Regions from separate parts of the Microbispora sp. H10885 genome, predicted to be linked through region 3. Evidence: riboswitches for the same ligand, from Rfam matches in the RefSeq annotation. Region 3 holds a riboswitch; each other region holds the start of a gene.
What was found. A riboswitch is a leader RNA that binds a small molecule or an ion and turns the genes downstream of it on or off. The one in region 3 is predicted to bind cyclic di-AMP.
Positions count from the first base shown of each region.

Region 1: linked by a shared signal. The riboswitch ahead of HHX37_RS05600 (CHAP domain-containing protein) and the one ahead of HHX37_RS14185 (hypothetical protein) in region 3 are both predicted to bind cyclic di-AMP.
Region 2: linked by a shared signal. The riboswitch ahead of HHX37_RS32215 (C40 family peptidase) and the one ahead of HHX37_RS14185 (hypothetical protein) in region 3 are both predicted to bind cyclic di-AMP.

Region 1 covers NZ_JABBWY010000002.1:109,075-114,816, reverse strand. The annotation lists gene HHX37_RS37585 (ArsR/SmtB family transcription factor) at 1-349, shown strand, start outside; cyclic di-AMP (ydaO/yuaA leader) riboswitch at 561-705, shown strand; gene HHX37_RS05600 (CHAP domain-containing protein) at 1,017-1,841, shown strand; gene HHX37_RS05595 (hypothetical protein) at 1,991-2,581, shown strand; gene HHX37_RS05590 (MarR family winged helix-turn-helix transcriptional regulator) at 2,682-3,185, opposite strand; gene HHX37_RS05585 (DUF4236 domain-containing protein) at 3,373-3,552, shown strand; gene HHX37_RS05580 (hypothetical protein) at 3,714-5,324, opposite strand; gene HHX37_RS05575 (hypothetical protein) at 5,561-5,742, shown strand, end outside.
Region 2 covers NZ_JABBWY010000015.1:39,803-45,544, forward strand. The annotation lists gene HHX37_RS32205 (NYN domain-containing protein) at 14-1,330, shown strand; gene HHX37_RS32210 (C40 family peptidase) at 1,484-2,425, shown strand; cyclic di-AMP (ydaO/yuaA leader) riboswitch at 2,731-2,891, shown strand; gene HHX37_RS32215 (C40 family peptidase) at 2,962-3,513, shown strand; gene HHX37_RS32220 (hypothetical protein) at 3,590-4,645, shown strand; gene HHX37_RS32225 (glycosyltransferase family 4 protein) at 4,769-5,742, shown strand, end outside.
Region 3 covers NZ_JABBWY010000005.1:10,463-16,204, reverse strand. The annotation lists gene HHX37_RS14200 (M50 family metallopeptidase) at 1-1,194, shown strand, start outside; gene HHX37_RS14195 (DinB family protein) at 1,268-1,777, opposite strand; gene HHX37_RS14190 (hypothetical protein) at 2,000-2,428, shown strand; gene HHX37_RS14185 (hypothetical protein) at 2,485-3,396, opposite strand; cyclic di-AMP (ydaO/yuaA leader) riboswitch at 3,431-3,568, opposite strand; gene galT (galactose-1-phosphate uridylyltransferase) at 3,642-4,700, opposite strand; gene HHX37_RS14175 (DeoR/GlpR family DNA-binding transcription regulator) at 4,749-5,555, opposite strand; gene HHX37_RS38195 (50S ribosomal protein bL37) at 5,694-5,742, shown strand, end outside.

The sequences.
Region 1 (5,742 bases), on a different contig from region 3:
GGTGATGTACGCGGCGGACGGACCCGCCGACCCCATCCTGATCTACCCGGCCGCGCTCGGGGCCGACCGCGCGGCGGACGTCTGGACGACGGGCACGTCCGCCCGCGCGCTGGCCAACCTCCTGGGACGCACGCGCGCGTCGGTGCTCACCGCCATCGCCGACGGCGTCCTCACCACCGGCGCCCTGGCCCGGCGGATCGGCATCACGTCGGCGGCGGTCAGCCAGCACACCGGCGTCCTGCGCGAGGCGGGCCTGATCACGACGCGCAGGCACCACGGCGGTGTCCTGCACACCCTCACCCCGACCGGACTGGCTCTCCTCGATCGGCGCCGCCCACCGGCACCCTGATCGCGCACCCGCTGTCGCCGCGCCCAGGGCGAACGTACGCGGGGTGGCTGTGGCGCATATCACGATTAGGTGCCGTCAGTGCGAGGACCTGCGGAAGCATGGTGCAGAAGGTGCAGAAATGGACCTGTTTGCCGGTTTTTCGGTCGTGTCCTACTCGTGATCTACTATGCTTCCGGTCAGTGCGCCGGTGCGTGGTCCTCAACCCGAGGACGACCGGCGACCGCCGAATCCCGGATGTCATCGAACCCGGGAACCGGGGACCCACGTCTCTTCTGGGGTGAATCCGGACCATCCGGTAGGGCTACTCCTGGCCCGAACCCGTCAGCTAACCCGGTAGGCGGCCAAGGAGAGGAGAGCGCGTGGAGTGTCCGCTCCACCTGCCCACCCGGTCCGGCCTCCGTCGCCGGACCACATGCCCGCCCTGGAACGTCTCCAGGCTTCCGGGGTGACGGCGCGCCCGTGACGGGCTGCCACATCTCCCGTTTCTGAATCCCGTCCGACCCCGCCCGCCCGGGGACCGCCGCGGCCGTGTCCGCCGGTGCGTCCGCCGGCGTGACGGTCGGTGTGACGGTCATGCCCGCATGCCGTCGTGCCCGGCGGCGGGTTCGTCATGTTCTGACGCGCGCCATAGGAGCCTTCGATTTCTACCGATCCGATAGCACAGCAGTTGCTCGACGCCGTACGCCCGGAGCTCGGCTACCGGGAACGGCCCGGGAAGCCGACCAAGTTCGGCGAGTGGTACGCCGACAACATCGCCATGGACTCCGACTTCAAGGCGGCTCCCTGGTGCGACATGTTCGTCTCGTGGGCGGCCAACCGGGCGGGCGTGCAGGACCACGTCGGCGAGTTCGCGCTGACCACCCGGCACGCCAAGTGGTTCGAGCAGCAGGGCGCCTGGAGCCGCAAGCCGGAACCGGGGGCCGTGGTCTTCTTCGACTGGTCGGGGTCGAAGCGCATCAAGGACATCGACCACGTCGGCATCGTCGAGAAGGTCGTCGGCGGCAAGGTCCACACGATCGAGGGCAACGTCGACGGCGTCTGGCTCAAGCGCAAGGTGCGCGACTCCAGCAAGATCGTCGGGTACGGCCTGCCGCGCAAGGTGAAGGTGATCCCGAAGGTGACCGTCACCGTCCAGCCCGTGGCGGCGGACGCGGCGGTCCAGGGGGCGGTGGTCCAGGGGGCAGTGGGGCAGGGGGCGGCGGCGTCGGCCACGCGGAGCATGGCCGCGGGTCACGGGCAGCCGCCGGGCACGGCCTTCTCGCCGAGCGACGCCGTCCTGCCGGCCGGGCTGCTGTTCGCGCTCGTGTCGACCGCGGTGACCGGTCTGCGCTTCAGGGCAGCCGCGGCGGCGACGTCCGGCGGACGGCACCGCAGGGGTGGCCCGCGGCGGGAGGGGCACGGCGGCGAGCGACGCGGCCAGGAGGTCGTGGGAGCCGGGGTGTCCGGCCCCGCCGCGGCGCAGGAGCCGTTCCACCTCCCCTATTTCGGCTGACCGGCCGGAGAGGCGCCTGGGAACACTCTGGGAGTTTGAGATCGTTTGCGGGTGTCTGTGAAATTCGGTGACTCACGCGGCTAGGGTGGGCAGCCACCCGCGGAAGCCGTGGAGCTTTCCCCCGATACGACCGCTGGGAGTTGTCTCACATGTACGGGCGCGTCCCCTCACAGACGAGCCAGGATGATCAGTTTCGTCAGGAGATCCTCTCCAGCGACGAGCCGTCCGGCGCGAAGAGCAGGAAGCCCCTCGTCATCGTCGCCGTGATCCTGGTCGCCGTACTCGCGGCGGCGGGCGCGGGCTTCGCGTTGCGCGGCGCCACGGACCCGGGCCCCTCCGCGGGCGGTGCCGGGCAGCAGACGGCGCCGGCGCAGGAGAACGGCGCCGGTGATCCCGCCGAGGCGGGACCGGACTCCGGGACCGGCGCCGAGGACGGTGCGGATGACGGCGCGGATGACGGCTCGGCGGGCGACGCCGAGGGTGGTGGCGCGGACGGCGGCTCCGGAGGCTCCGCGCAGGCGCCCGCCGGAGACGGCACGGGCACCGGCTCCGGCGCCGGTGGGTCCACCGGTCAGGCGCCCGGCGGCACGGGCCAGGTGAAGACCGGGCCGGCCGGAAAGGCGGGCGGTGACACGAAGGGCGGCGCGGGCACCGGCTCCGGCGGAGGCGACGACACGCCCTCGACGGCCGGTGGCTCCGGCGGCCTCATCCCGGGGGAGTGCGCCGCCTCCGGATGCTGAGTCCGCGTGACGACCGCGTACCCGGCGAGTGCGCCGCCGCCGCGAACCCGGCCGGCTTCCGGCGGGCGTACCGGATCACCAGGTCCGTTCAGGCATCGGGTCAGGAGGACGGATCGGGCCAGCCGAGCGGGAACGAGACGGTCGTGGGCGGTTCGCCGGCCGCGTCGGTGAACTCGCGCATGGCGGTGATCAGAGCCTGGCGCCGGGGAGCGGGCATCCGGGCGAGTATCGCCGCGATCTCCGCCTTGCGCCGGGCCGTGACCTCGTCCACGATGCGCGAGCCGACGTCGGTCAGCCGCAGCAGCGTCTCCCGCCGGTTCTGCGGGTTCACCTCGCGCTTCAGCAGCCCGGCGGCGGCGAGGCGGTCCGCCATCCGCATCGCGGTCGAGGGATTCACGCCGAGTCTCTCGGCCAGCGTGACCAGTTTTGTCTCTCCCTGCCCGACCACCAGCAGCATCCGGAACTGCGGCAGTGTGACTCTGTCCTCCGCGGAGGCGAGGGAGCGTGCGGAGATCGCGACGAGCACCCGCGACGCGGTGAGCACGGCGGACGTGACGGCCTCCAGGTCGTCCGCGATCGGCTCCTCGTCCCCATCCTTAGCCATAGGCATCGTTTTTACACGGTCCCAGCCGCCGTCTCGTCATTGCACCGGACAAAGGTTCCCACCCTGTGACCAGGAGTTGTACGGCGAGGACGGCGGCGGTGCGTCCCGACATGCACCTCTGTGCAAGCGCGTGTGCTGATCGCTTCTGTGGGTAGTCGCGGGGGCACGGAAAACACGGAGGGAAACGATGGGCTGGAGCTACCGTAAGTCAATCAAGATGGGGCCTTTCAGACTCAACCTGTCGCGCGGCGGTGTGGGCCACAGCTACGGCGGCCGCGCCTTCCGCGTGACCAAGACGGCGGATGGGCGTCGCACCCTCACGGTGAACCTGCCCGGCGGCTTCCACTGGAAGAAGACGCTCAGTTAGAGCCGGTGCGTGACGCGCCGGGCGTGGCCTCCGGCCCGCCCGGCGCAGGACCCCGGCGGCGTCACTTCTCCGGGTCGCTTCGGGAGAGCGGCGGTCAGGCGGGCTCCCCGATACGGGTATCGGAGTTCCTGGGGCAGGCCCGAGCAGCAGGCATGTCCGGCCTACTTCACCGGATGGTCGGCCCACTTCGGGGTCGACCACAACCGGATCGTCGCGTCCTCGTTGGCGGTGGCGAACCAGCGGCCGTCGGGATGGAACGCCACCGCATAGACGGTGCCGGTGTGGGCGCTGAGGGGTTCGCCGAGGGGTTCTCCGGTGGCCGGATCCCACAGCCGCGCCGTGCCGTCGGCGCCGGTAGTGACGAGCAGGTCACCGCCGGGGTGGAAGGCCGCGCCACGGACCGCGCCGACATGGCTGCTCAAGGGTTGACGGGGATGTCTCAGTACCTCTCGCCCGGTTTCCAGATCCCGCAAGTGCACGCCCCCGTCGTCACCGACGGCGACGAGCAGGTGTCTCTGCGGGTGGAAGGCCAACCCATGGAGAGGGCCGGGGTAGGGCATGAAGGGTTCGCCAATGGACTCCATGGTGGCCGGATCCCACAGCCGCACCGTCCTGTCGACACTGGCGAGCAGACTGCCGTCGGGGTGGAAGGCCACTGCCTTGACGGGCGAGCCGCCACTGCCGAACCTGCCGAGGGGTTCTCCGGTGGCCGGATCCCACAGCCGCACTTTCCCGGCAACGCTGCCGGTGACCAGCAGATGCCCCTGAGGGTGGAAAGCCACCGCGATGTCAGAGTCGATCCGGCCACCGTGCTCCAGAGGCCTGCCGACGGGCTCTCCGGTGGCCGGATCCCACAGCCGCACCGTCCCGTCGACGCTGGCGAGCAGACGGCCGTCGGGGTGGAAGGCCACCTCGTAGAGACCGGAGTGGCCGGTGATGGGATCCCCGACGGGATCGTGGGTGACCGTATCCCACAGCCGCACGGTGCCATCGGCGCCGGCGGTGGCCAATAGCCGGCCATCGGGGTGAAAGGCCAGTCCGACGACGGGCTTGGCGTGGCCGGCCAGTATCCGAGGAGCGGCAACCGCTGTCGCGCGTGGTCTGGCCCTCCGGGCCTGGGCGGCGGACAGGCCTTGGAGCCGGGCCGCCAGTTCGTCCCGCTCACGCCGCACTGCCTCGAGTTCGCGCTCGCGCTGGTGGGCAAGGGAGTCCCGGTCCCCGCGCGGGATTTCGTCTCTGTGCTGGAGAGTGTGCTCTGCCTGGGGAGCCCGTGTGTCAACGGCGGCCGCATCGGCCTGGGCCTGACGCCGCAGCGTCTCGGCCTCGACGAGTCTCTGCTCGGCCTCGGCGATGATCTGCTCAGCTCGGCCGCGAGCCCCGGTGAGGATCGCCTCGGCCGCCTCGTGAGCCTGTTCCAGGACCTGCTCGCGGAACCGATCGAGGTCGGCGGGCTCGACCTCGGGGCGGCGGTTCTCCTCGGGGGCGATGCGCTCCCAGGCGCGCTGCCATCGCTCGACCTCGCCATCGGGTACCGCGCAGGCCTCCAGGAAGGTCAGCAGTACGGTCTTCCGCGGAAACCGCCGGCCGCTGAGCATGTCGGCGACGGTCGACTTCGACAGTGCCGGCTTCCCGTTCTGTTGTGCCCAGCGCTCCAGTTTTCGCAACGAGGGCCTGTCTGCGCGGGCGCGCAGCGCTTCGAGGAGCGAGGCCAGTTGCTCGCGAGTGGTCACAGCGGTCAGATCGAGATCGTCGGTGAACGGCCCGTCGTCCACGTCACCGTCCTCATCGTGTCCGCGGATGTCCGATCGTGTCCGCAAGTGTACGACCGAGGGGGTGGGCGGCACAGTCAGCCGGCCCAGAGTGAACGCGCTGTGTCCGGGCGTGGGATCCGGTCGGCGCTGATATGTCGCGACTCCGTCCCGCGGACTACTGGACACCGCCGGTGCCGGCTGTGCTGGACGGTGAGCGAGAACGACAGGGTTCCCGCCAAGATCAACCTGGAGGGATCGTGTACCTGCTCACGTTACGTGCGGCTGTCGTGTTCGTCCTCGCGGCCCTGACAGCGGTCATCGCGGTGGCGCTGCTCCTGACGGCCGGCAACTCCTGGCCGGTGGCGTTGCTGGGCGGCGGCGGAGCCTTCGGAGTGGCCCTTCCCCTCGTCAACGGAATGATCCCGCCCACGGAGGGTCA
Region 2 (5,742 bases), on a different contig from region 3:
GAGGAGCGACGAGATGAGTTCAGCCGGAGAAGGCCTGTCTCGTCCGTTGCCGGAGCAGGTCCGCTTACACGTGGTGGAGGTCGCGGCGCAGGTGCTGGGCACGATGCCCGCCGCGTCCGTGCCGCCGCCGCTGCGCGGCATCGCCAGGTTCGACCCGCGCAAGCGCGCCCGCCTGGGCAGCGCGCCGATCGCGGCCCAGCTGGAGAACGACAAGGAGTTCCGCGAGCAGGTCGCCGAGGCGCTGGAGGCGGCCTGGCCCGAGCTGGTGGCGAGTCTCGCCGAGGGGACGGTGCCGCCGGCGGCCGAGCCGGTGCTGGTCGCGGCGGCGGCCTATCTGACCCGGCCGCCCGGCTGGCCGGACCTGGTCGAGCAGGCGCGGGCCGACCTGGAGCAGTCGGCCGCGGCGGGCACGCAGCGGGAGCAGGCGGAGACGCGGCTGCGCGAGCAGCTCGCGGCGCAGCGCGCGTCCGCCAAGGAGGAGATCGACCGGGTTCGCGAGCAGCTCAAGGCGGCCCGCGCGGAGAACTCCGACCTGAGACGCAAGCTGCACGACGCGCGTGAGCGGGTCAAGGCGGCCGAGGCCAGGGCGGCCGAGCTGGAGGCCGAGACGGCCGAGGCGCGAGCCAGGTCGGCGAGCGCCAACGGCGCGGCGGAGACCGAGCTGCGCAGGCTCAGGGAGCGCCTGGCGGACACCGAGCGCCAGCTTGAGGCCAACCGCCGCGCCGCCCGCGAGGGCCGCAGCATGGAGGACGCCCGCGTACGGGTGCTGCTGGACGCCCTGCAGGACGCCGCCGCGGGGCTGCGCAAGGAGCTCGGCCTGCCGACCACCATCAACAGACCGGCCGACTACGTGAGCGCGATCGTGCCGGGCGAGCCCGGCGTGACGGCGGTGCCCGCGCGGGCGCTGGCGAACGACGACCCCCAGCTCCTCGACCAGCTCCTCGCCCTCCCCAACCTGCACCTGATCGTCGACGGCTACAACGTGACCAAGACCGGCTATCCGTCGCTGACCCTCGCCGACCAGCGCGCCCGCCTGCTCACCGGGCTGGGCGGCCTCGCCGTGCAGGCGCGCGTGGAGGTGACGTGCGTCTTCGACGGCGCCGAGCTGAACGGGCCCGTGCAGGTCTCCGCGCCGCGCGGGGTGCGGGTGATGTTCAGCGCGCCCGGCGAGATCGCCGACGACCTGATCCGCACGCTCGTGCGCGCCGAGCCGCCGGGGCGCGGCATCGCGGTCGTCTCCTCCGACCGCGAGGTGGCCGAGTCCGTGCGCCGCATGGGCGCCCGGCCGGTGCCCTCGCTCCTGCTGCTGCGGCGTCTCGGCCGCGGCTGATCCCGTCCGGCACGCTCCGTACGAGAGCCGATCCGGTGAGTGATGACTGCCGCGAATAGCTGCGAATAGGTTGAAGCGTCAAGATCGCCTAGATAGAGTCGCGCCGCAGGTTTCGTTGATCCCGAGGGGGCCCGAGTGCAAGGGCGTGTGCCGGTGGCCGCCGTTTTGGCCGCCGTGGTCCTGCTGACGCCGCTGACGGGCGCGCAGGCCGATCCAAAGCCCACCCTTGCCCAGGCCAAGGCGAAGCTGAACCGGCTGAACGCGCAGGCGGACAAACTCGTGGACCGCTACAACGCGGCCAGTGAGAAGTGGAAGTCGGCCAGGAAGAAGTACCTGGCGCTGAACGACGACTACAAGAAGCAGAACGCGCGGGTCGAGGCGCTGCGCTCGGGGCTGGTGACGATGGCGGTCAGCAGCTACCAGGTGGGCGGCATCGGGACGTGGGGCGTCTTCTACAACCCCGATCCCGACACCATGCTCAGCGGTCTCGCCACGTACAACCACATCTCCGCCGAGCGCATCGGGCGGCTCCAGCAGTACGAGGGCGCGATCCAGGGCCTGAAGGACCGGCGGGACGAGACGAAGACCGTCTACGCCGAGGCCACCAAGGTCAGGGGCGAGCTCGCCGACGAGAAGAAGAAGGTCGACAAGCTCGTCAACGAGCAGATGAAGCTGCTCCGCTCGCTCGGCACCTACAACCCCGGCAACCCCAACAGCGCGGGCGTCGCCTACAAGGGCCCGGCGTCGGGTAACGCCCTGTCGGCGCTCCAGTTCGCCTACAAGCAGGTCGGCAAGCCGTACCGCTACGGGGGGAGCGGGCCGGACTCCTGGGACTGCTCCGGCCTCGTCCAGGCCTCCTGGGCGGCGGGAGGGGTCAGCCTGCCGCGTACGAGCTACGAGCAGTGGGCGTGGGGCGCGAGCCGCCGCGTGTCGCTCGACGCGCTCCAGGCGGGCGATCTGCTCTTCCACGCGGGCTTCGGCCACGTGGGCCTGTACGCGGGGGACGGCAAGGTCGTCCACGCCCCGCAGACCGGCGACGTTGTGAAGATTGTCACACTGGCGGACTACCACGCGATCGGCGCCGTCCGCCCCTGAGCCCGCGATGTGATCTTTGTTCCGGCTGTGAGCTAAGTGCCTTATTTGGACATTGCGATGGCTGATGTGAGCAGAGTCACACTTGGTCTTCTGTGACGTGGGTAAGCTGCGGTTTCTCGCGCGCGGCCTCGTTATCCGATCTTTATGCGCCGGGATGGCTTTGCCGGGAGCCGCCTGATCTGGGTAGCTTCTGGGCCGCGGTGAGCACGCCTCGCCGCGGCGAGCCCGGTCCGGCCGGCCGGGCCCGCGTCATCCACCGTCGCCGGCGCCGTCCGTCTACTTGCTCCCCCAGGGGATTTCCGGGCGCCGACGACCTGCCGAGTCCGTGCAGTCAGGAGGCACGGAGCCGGGGAACCATCGACCTTCCTCGCGAAGGTCCGGGGTGAATCGGCGCGTCCACGCGCCGTAGGGCGACTTCCCCGCCCGAACCCGTCAGCTAACCCGGTAGGCGTACGCGGAAGATCCAAGGAGAGATCCTGTCTACCACCCCCGCTAGCCTGTCCCGCCTTGCCCGAATTGCCCTTGGGGGTGCCGCTTTGACGGCATCCGTGGGAGTCGCCGGTGCGCAGCCGGCGTCGGCAGACCCGGTGACGGTCACGGTCATCAAGGTGACCACGGAGACGAACACGAGGGCCGCCACCACCGCGGCGGCCAAGAAGGCCACGAAGAAGTCCACGAAGAAGGCGGCCGTCAAGCGGAAGAAGCTCAGCCGGGCCGCGCTCCAGCTGGCCAAGGCGCAGCGAGCGGTCAGGACCGCGAGGAAGCACATCGGCGACCCCTACCGCTACGGGGCCAGCGGTCCCGGCTCGTTCGACTGCTCGGGCCTGGTCACCTACGCCTGGCGCAAGGCCGGCGTACGGCTGCCGCGCACAACGTGGTCCATCCGCAGCGCCGTACGGAAGAAGGTGTCCTGGGGCCATTTCAAGCCCGGCGACCTCATCTTCACCAGCGGCGGCGGCCACGTCGGCATGTATGTCGGGCACGGCAGGATGATCCACGCCCCGCACAGCGGCACGCGGGTCAGGATCGACAGGCTCGACTCCTACCGCAGGGCGACCTTCGTGGGCGCCGTACGCCCCGGCGCCTGATCCGTCCCCCTGGTGCCGAGCCCGTCGTCGCCGGCACCGCTCCACGGCTCCGTCCCCCTCACAGGTGGGCGGAGCCGTGGCGTTCCCTCGTTACGATGCTCCCCATGGCCTCGGTCCCCCCGGCGCCGCGCCCGCCCATCCCGTACGGCAGGCCCTCGCGAGCGCCGAGGGCCTGGTGAGGACGCGCGGCGGACGGTCGGCGTCCGTGGCCGTCGTGCTGGCCGCGCTGCTGGCCGGTACGGCCGCCGCCGCGCCGCCCGACCCCCTGTCGCCCCTTCTGGCCCAGGCCCGCGCCGCCGTGCGGGAGCAGCCCGGCATGTGGACGGGCGCCTCCGTCGCCCGCGGCGAGCACGCCGTCGTCGTCGGCGCGCCGCGAAGGCTGGTCGCCGAGGTCGCCCGGCTGGCCGGCCGGGCCGACCGCACGGTCACGAGGGTGTGGGGAGAGCACGGCGGCGCGGTGATCCTCGTGCCCCGCACGGAGGAGCAGGCGGCGGTCCTGGCCGCCCCCGCGGTGGTCGGCGGTCTGGCGGCCGTCGCGACCGGTGACCGGGTGATCGTGCAGCCCGCCGCGTTCGCCCGCCTGTCCGCGATCGGCCGCCAGGTCGTCGTGACCCACGAGCTCACGCACGTCGCGGCCTCCGGGCCCCGCGCGGTGCCGATGTGGCTCCTGGAGGGCTTCGCCGACTATGTGGGCTACCTCGACAGCGGCCTGCCCGTTCATGTGGTCGCGGCCGAACTCGCCGCGGAGCTGGCCGCGGACCCGCGGGCCGGCGGCGGAGCCGGAGCGGAAGGCGCCCCACAGGCCGGTGCCGAGGCCGGTACTGCGCCCGGCACCGAGTCTGCCGGCACCGAGTCCGCCGGGACTGGGGCCGGCGCGGCGGCCGGGGCGCCCCTGGCCCGCCTGCCGGAACCCGCGGACTTCGCCGCCAGGCCCGCCCAGGCGTACGAGGAGGCCTGGCTGGCCTGCCGTTACATCGCCGCCCGCTTCGGCGAGCGGAGGCTGGTCGCCCTCTACCGCGCCGCGCTGCGCGAGGACGCCGACGCCGCGCTGCGGAACGTCCTCGGGCTGACCACCGCCGAGCTGACCCGCCTCTGGCGGTCCTCCGTACGGGCCGAGCTGGCCCGGTCCTGATCACGGCCCTGATTCCGGTCCTGGTTCCGGGGCGGGCGAGCGGCGGGAGGGGCCTGCGAGAATGCGATCTCGGGCGGGCCGCGTGGCCGTGGACCGCCCGCCGCGCCGATACCGGGGGTGAGGATGGCGAACAGGACGTTGATCGTCACGAACGACTTCCCGCCCAGACCGGGAGGCATCCAGGCGTTCGTGCACGGCCTCGCCTCCCGAAGGCCGCCCGGCTCGGTCGTCGTGTACGCGCCGCGGTGGAAGGGGTGCGAGGAGTTCGACGCCCGCCAGCCGTACGAGGTGGTCCGTCATCCCTCGACCCTCATGCTGCCGACGCGCGCGGTGGCGGGCAGGGCGGCGGCGCTGGTCGAGGACGGCGCCACCGTCGTCTTCGGCGCCGCCGCGCCGCTCGGCCTGCTCGCTCCCGCCCTGCGTGCCGCCGGCGCGGCGCGGATCGTCATGCTGACGCACGGGCACGAGGCGTCCTGGGCGCGGCTGCCCGGCGCCCGCGGCGTGCTGCGCCGGATCGGGACGGGCGCCGACGTCGTGACCTACCTCGGCGAGTACACGCGCGGTCTGCTCGCCCCGGTGATCCCGGCGCCCCGGCTCGTACGGCTCGCTCCGGGCGTGGACACCGGCGCCTTCCGTCCCGGCGCGGGCGGAGAGCGCGTCCGGGCGGCGCTCGGCCTGGGAGACCGGCCGGTGGTCGTCTGCGTCTCCCGGCTGGTGCCCCGCAAGGGGCAGGACGTCCTGCTGCGGGCCTGGCCGCACGTCCTGCGGCGGGTGCCCGGAGCGGTGCTGCTGCTGGTCGGCGGGGGGCCCTCGCGGCGGTCGCTGGAGCGGGCGGTCGCCGGCGCCGGGCCGCGCGGGTCGGTGGTGATCACCGGGTCGGTTCCGTGGGCCGATCTCCCGGCCCACTACGACGCGGGAGACGTGTTCGCCATGCCGTGCCGCAGCAGGTTCGGAGGGCTCGACGCCGAAGGGCTCGGCATCGTCTACCTGGAGGCGTCGGCCACCGGGCTGCCGGTGGTCGCCGGTTCCTCGGGAGGCGCACCCGACGCCGTACTGCACGGCGAGACCGGCCTGGTGGTCGACGGAAGGTCGCACAC
Region 3 (5,742 bases):
GTGACGCAGTACATGGTCGGCTTCGGGCCGACGCTGTGGTCGCGGCGGCGCGGCGAGACCGAGTACGGCGTGAAGTGGATCCCGCTGGGCGGCTACATCCGCATGGTCGGCATGCTCCCGCCGCGTCCCTCCGACGACCCCGGCAAGCTGCGCAGCGTCTCGACGGGCCCCTGGCAGGGCCTCATCGAGAACGCCAGGGCGGTCGCCTCGGAGGAGATCCGGCCGGGCGACGAGAACCGCGTCTTCTTCCGCAAGCCCTGGTGGCAGAAGGTCATCATCATGACCGGCGGGCCCGCGATGAACTTCGTGCTGGCGTTCGTGCTCTTCGCGGTCGTGATGATGGGCTTCGGCGTGCGGACGACGAAGCCGGTCGTCTCCTCGGTGTCCAAGTGCGCTATCCCGGCGGCCGAGGCCGCGCACCGGGACTGCGCGTCCGGCGACCCGCTGACGCCCGCGGCGAAGGCGGGGCTGCGGCCCGGGGACCGGATCGTCGCCGTGGGCGGCACTCCGGTCGCCAGCTGGGAGGCGGCCACCCGGCAGATCCGGTCGCACGGCGCCGGCGCGACGACGCTCGGCATCGAGCGCGACGGCCGGACCACGACGGTGGACGTCGACCTGATCGCGCAGGACATGCCCTCGCAGACCGACCCCGACAAGGTGGACAGGAACGTCGGCTTCCTCGGCGTCAGCCCGACGATCGTCGTGGAGAAGCAGGGCCCCGGCTACGTCGTCGGGCAGATGTGGGACCTGACCAAGCGGACCGCCGCGGCCATGGTCAACATCCCCAAGAAGATGGTCGGCGTGTGGAACGCGGCGTTCTCGGGGGAGAAGCGCGACCCGAACGGGCCGATCGGGATCGTCGGCGCCGGCCGCATCGGCGGTGAGATCGCCGCGTCGGACATCCCCATCGACAGCAAGATCGAGGTGTTCATCAGCCTGCTGGCCGGGCTGAACCTCGCGGTCGGCATGTTCAACCTCGTCCCCCTGTTGCCGCTGGACGGCGGCCACATCGCCGGCGGCCTGTGGGAGGGAGTCAAGCGGGCCTTCGCCCGGGTGCGCCGGCGGCCCATGCCGGGCTACGTGGACGTCGCCAAGGCGCTCCCGCTGACGTACGTCATGGCGGCCCTGCTCGTCGTCATGGGCGGCCTTCTCATCTACGCCGACCTGGTGAACCCCGTCCGCATCTCGGGCTGAACGGGGCTGAACCGGGCTGAACGGGCCGGGCCGGGCCGGGCGGGCCCGGCCCGGCGGGTGAGGGACCGGGTCCCTACTCGCCCGTCGCCCCGTCGATGCGCTCGCGCAGCAGGTCGGCGTGGCCGTTGTGCCGCGCGTACTCCTCGATCATGTGGACCATGATCCAGCGCAGTGAGTGGTGGACGCCCTGCCGGGCCGCCTTCGTCGTCGCGTCCAGATCGGCGCAGGCCGCCTCCGCCGCCCGCGCGTGCTCGATCTCCGCGCGCCAGGTGGCGAAGGCCTCCTCGGCGGACGCCGTGTCCACGTTGTCGAACTCGCCGTCCGGATCGTCGTCGGTGTAGTAGATGCCTTCGAGGTCCTCACCGGCGAGCCGCCGCCGGAACCAGCTCCGCTCGACGTCGGCCATGTGCCGCACGATGCCGAGCAGCGACAGGGACGACGGCGGGACGGAGCGCAGCCGTAGCTGTTCCTCGGCGAGGCCCTCGCACTTCACGGCCAGCGTCTGGCGGTGGAAGTCGAGGAAGGCGCGCAGCATCTCGCGCTCGCCCGCGGCGAGCGGAGGATCGGTACGTGTGTCGGTCATCCGGACATCCTCCCCCTGGCCCCCGGGGTGCGACCACTTCATTTCCGCCCCGCCGGACGGCCCGCCTTCCAGGCGCAGGAGAGGGGGCGCGCTCTCGCGACCCGCTTGACTCGGGCGTGGACGAACCTTTGCCCGTACTTGTCCAAACAGCATGATCGAGTCAGAATCAGTTCAGCCTTCAACCATTTTGGTTGGAGGGTCGCTGCACGGATGAGGAGAGGCATGAAGCGCACGATCTCCGTTCTCGCCGTCGCCACCGGCGTCCTCGGCGCCACGCTCACCGGCGTCGGTCCCGCGTCCGCCTCCGCGGTCGACTGCTCCACGGGCGGGTACACCTACGCCCGGACCAGCTACGTCCCCACCAACGTCCAGCGGCCGTCGGTGGACGGCCGTAACTACAACATCGCCGGTCCGTCGGCGTACACGCACGAGGTCTGCCTCGACATCCCGGACACCGAGACGTTCACGATCGAGGTACAGATCCACTCCTCCGACGGGTCCACGACCGTGTTCGTGGACGACCGGCCCGGCGACAAGGTCTTCCGCTTCTCGCCCGGCACCAACAGCTGGTGGCAGGTCTACGGCACGATGACCGGGCCCGGCAGCACCTACATCTACTACACCTGGAACGAGAAGCAGATCCCCGCCTGACGCGGAACGGGCCGGCCGCCTCGCTCGGCGAGGCCGCCGGCCCTCGAAGCTCCTGCTCAGTACATCGAGATGTGGACATGGTCGTAGTGGTTGGCGGTGACGCCGCCCCGGTCGGACATGGGGCGCCAGCCCGGGTGGCCGAGGTTGTAGATGCGCTGCTGCCAGATGACGTACATCACGCCGAGCTTCGGGCCGTTCTTGATGGCCCAGGCGGCCAGGCTGTCGCCGAGCGCCTTCATCTGGGCCGAGGGCATGGCGCCGCCCGAGCTCATCATGAAGTCGCAGGCGCGGCCGAGGGGGTGCTCACCGCTGTTCTCGGCCCGGTAGCAGCCGACCGGGAAGCTCAGATCGAAGTGCTCCTCCACCTCCGAGCGCATGAGCCGCATCCGGGGCGTGATGTTGTCCGCGCCCGCCGGCAGTTCGGGCGCCCACGACCCGCTGCCCCTCCGGCCCGGAGCGATCGGGACCAGGCGGTCGATCTTGTCCTTGATGTCGTCGATGAGCTTCTCGGCCTCCCGGCGCCGACCGGCGACCTCCGCGGCCTGCGACTTCAGCGACGCGGTGAGCGCCCTCGCCGCCTCGGCGGCCTTCTGCCGTTCGGTGCGGACCTCGTCGACCCGCGCGAGCCTCGCGGCCTGTTCCTCCTTGAGCTGGTACGCCACCGCGGAGACGGTCAGGTTGGGCAGGACCCGCACGCTGTCGGTCTGGTACCGCAACCCGACGAACTCCCGAACCTCGTCGAGGGTCGCCGTGTAGTCGGTTTCCGCCCTGGTCACGCGGGCGCGCGCCGCCGCCTCGTCGTCCCGCGCCCTGGCGAGCGCGACCCGCTTGGCGTTGTAGTCGGCGATGAGCCGGTCGACCTTCTTCTGCAGGCCGGCGAGCTGCTTCTTGAGCTGCCTCTCCGTCGGCTTGGGGGCGGCGGCGCCCCCGGCGGCCGTGCCGAGAACGAGGGCCGCGGCGGTCAACACACCGGCGGCCAGGGGGAACGCGCGGGGCAGAGCCCACTCCTCTCCATCTGCCGACCGGGTTAGCTGACGGGTGCGGGCTGGAGGAGCCCGGGCAGCGACGTGCCTTTACCCCAGAGGCGTGAATGGGTCCCCGGCTCCCGGGCGAGGCGCCCGGGATTAGGCGGCACCGGCTGTGACCGGTGGTGCCAGGGATACTAGTGGTAAAGAAATGGTGACTGCCACCCCAAGTCGCAACCGTACGGAGATCAGTCCGTTACCACCTCGCGCAGCATGCGGGCGGCCTCCTCCGGCAGCACGTCGTTGACGAAGGCGCCCATCGCCGACTCCGATCCGGCGAGGTACTTCAGCTTGTCCGCCGCCCGCCGGATCGTGAAGAGCTGGAGGTGCAGGTAGGCCAGATCCCGGCGGTAGGTGACCGGAGCCTGGTGCCAGGCCGCGACGTACGGCATGACGACGCCGAACAGCCCGTCCAGGCGGCGCAGCACGTCGATGTACAGCGGCGCGAAGGCGGCCCGCTCCTCCGCCGACAGCGCCGGAATGTCCGGCACCCGGCGGTGCGGGTAGAGGTGCACCTCGAAGGGGTACCGGGCGGCGGCCGGGACAAAGGCCGTCCAGTGCTCGTTGGCGGCCACGACGCGGGGCCCCTTCCGCTCGGCCGCCAGGACGTCCGCGAACAGGTTGCCGCCGCGGTGCCGGGCGGCGGTCTCCAGCATCTGCCGGGTACGCGGCGTGACGTACGGATAGGCGTAGATCTGCCCATGCGGATGCGGCAGCGTGATGCCGATCTCGGCGCCGCGGTTCTCGAAGCAGAAGACCTGCTCCACGCCGGGCAGCGCGGACAGTTCGGCCGTGCGGTCGGCCCACGCCTCGACGACCAGCGCGGCCTGCTCGTCGCCGAGGGAGCTGAAGGAGGCGTCGTGGTCGGAGGTGAAGCAGACGACCTCGCAGCGCCCGGTCCCCGGCCGCACCTCGCTCAGCCCGCCCACCTGCTCGTACGCGCCGGTGTTGAAGCTGAACGACGGGAAGCGGTTCTCGAACACCGCCACCTCGTACGGCGAGGGGATCTCCGAGCCGGGATGCCCGGGGCAGAGCGGGCACTCCTGGGCGGACGGCAGGTGGGTGCGGGTCTGGCGGTGCCGGGCGACGGCCACCCACTCGTCCATGAGCGGGTCGTGACGCAACTCGGACGCGAGGGGGCGCGCGGGCAGATCCCGGGGGTCGGCCACGTCGTGGTCGGCGTCGTCGCGGCGGTCGAAATAGATCAGCTCCCGGCCGTCGGCCAGATGAGCGATGGTGCGCTTCACGGTGCGATCTCCAGCTTCACAGGGCTCTTCTCCGGCGTCGCGGCGGCGTCACACGGAGGCGGTCTTCAGGGGCGCCTCGCCGGACGGATCCGCGAGGAGGAGCTCGCCGGCGTGCTCCGACAGCACGGCGCGGGCGTCCTCGGGCAGGCCCGTGTCGCTCACGACCACGTCGGCCTCGCCGAGGGCCGCGATCGTGCTGATGCCGACGGTCCCCCACTTGGTGTGGTCGGCCAGGACGACGAGCCGCTGGGCGGCGGCGATCAGGGCGCGGTCGGTCTCCGCCTCCAGCAGGTTGGGGGTGGTGAAACCGGCCCGGACGCTCATGCCGTGCACGCCGAGCATGAGGATGTCGACGTTCAGGGAGCGGACGGCCGCGACCGCGACCGGGCCGACCAGCGCGTCGGACGGCGTCCGCACGCCTCCCACGAGCACCACGGTCTGGTCGGGCCGCCCCGCCCGGTGGAAGACGTCGGCCACCTGGACGGAGTTGGTGATCACGGTCAGCTCGGGCACGTCCACCAGGTGGTGGGCCAGCGTCCAGGTCGTCGTGCCGGCCGAGAGCGCGACGGAGCTTCCCGGCCGTACGAGCGGGGCCGCGCAGCGGGCGACGGCCTCCTTCTCGGCCTGCTGCCGCATCGACTTGGCCGCGAAGCCCGGCTCCTCGGTGGAGCCGGCGCCGGTGGCGGTGGCCCCGCCGTGCACCTTGACGATCAGGCCGCGCTCCGCCAGGACCTCCAGGTCGCGGCGGATCGTCATGTCCGACACCCCGAGCTCACGCACGAGTTGCGCGACCCGGACCCCGCCGGACCTGCGGACTCTCTCCAGGATCGCCTGCTGCCGTTGCTGGGCCAGCATCCGCCACTCCTTTAAACAGATTCCAACAGATTATGCACACATACGTACAGGAGCGCTGAGCCGGGGTGCGGGTACTTGCCGCCGCCCGTCCGCGGGGGGACAGTGGGCGAAACCCGTACTCCAGGGAAGGCGGCCGCGATGGGCAGACGCGCACGCAAGTCGAAGGCCCGCAGGAAGAAGAAGGCCA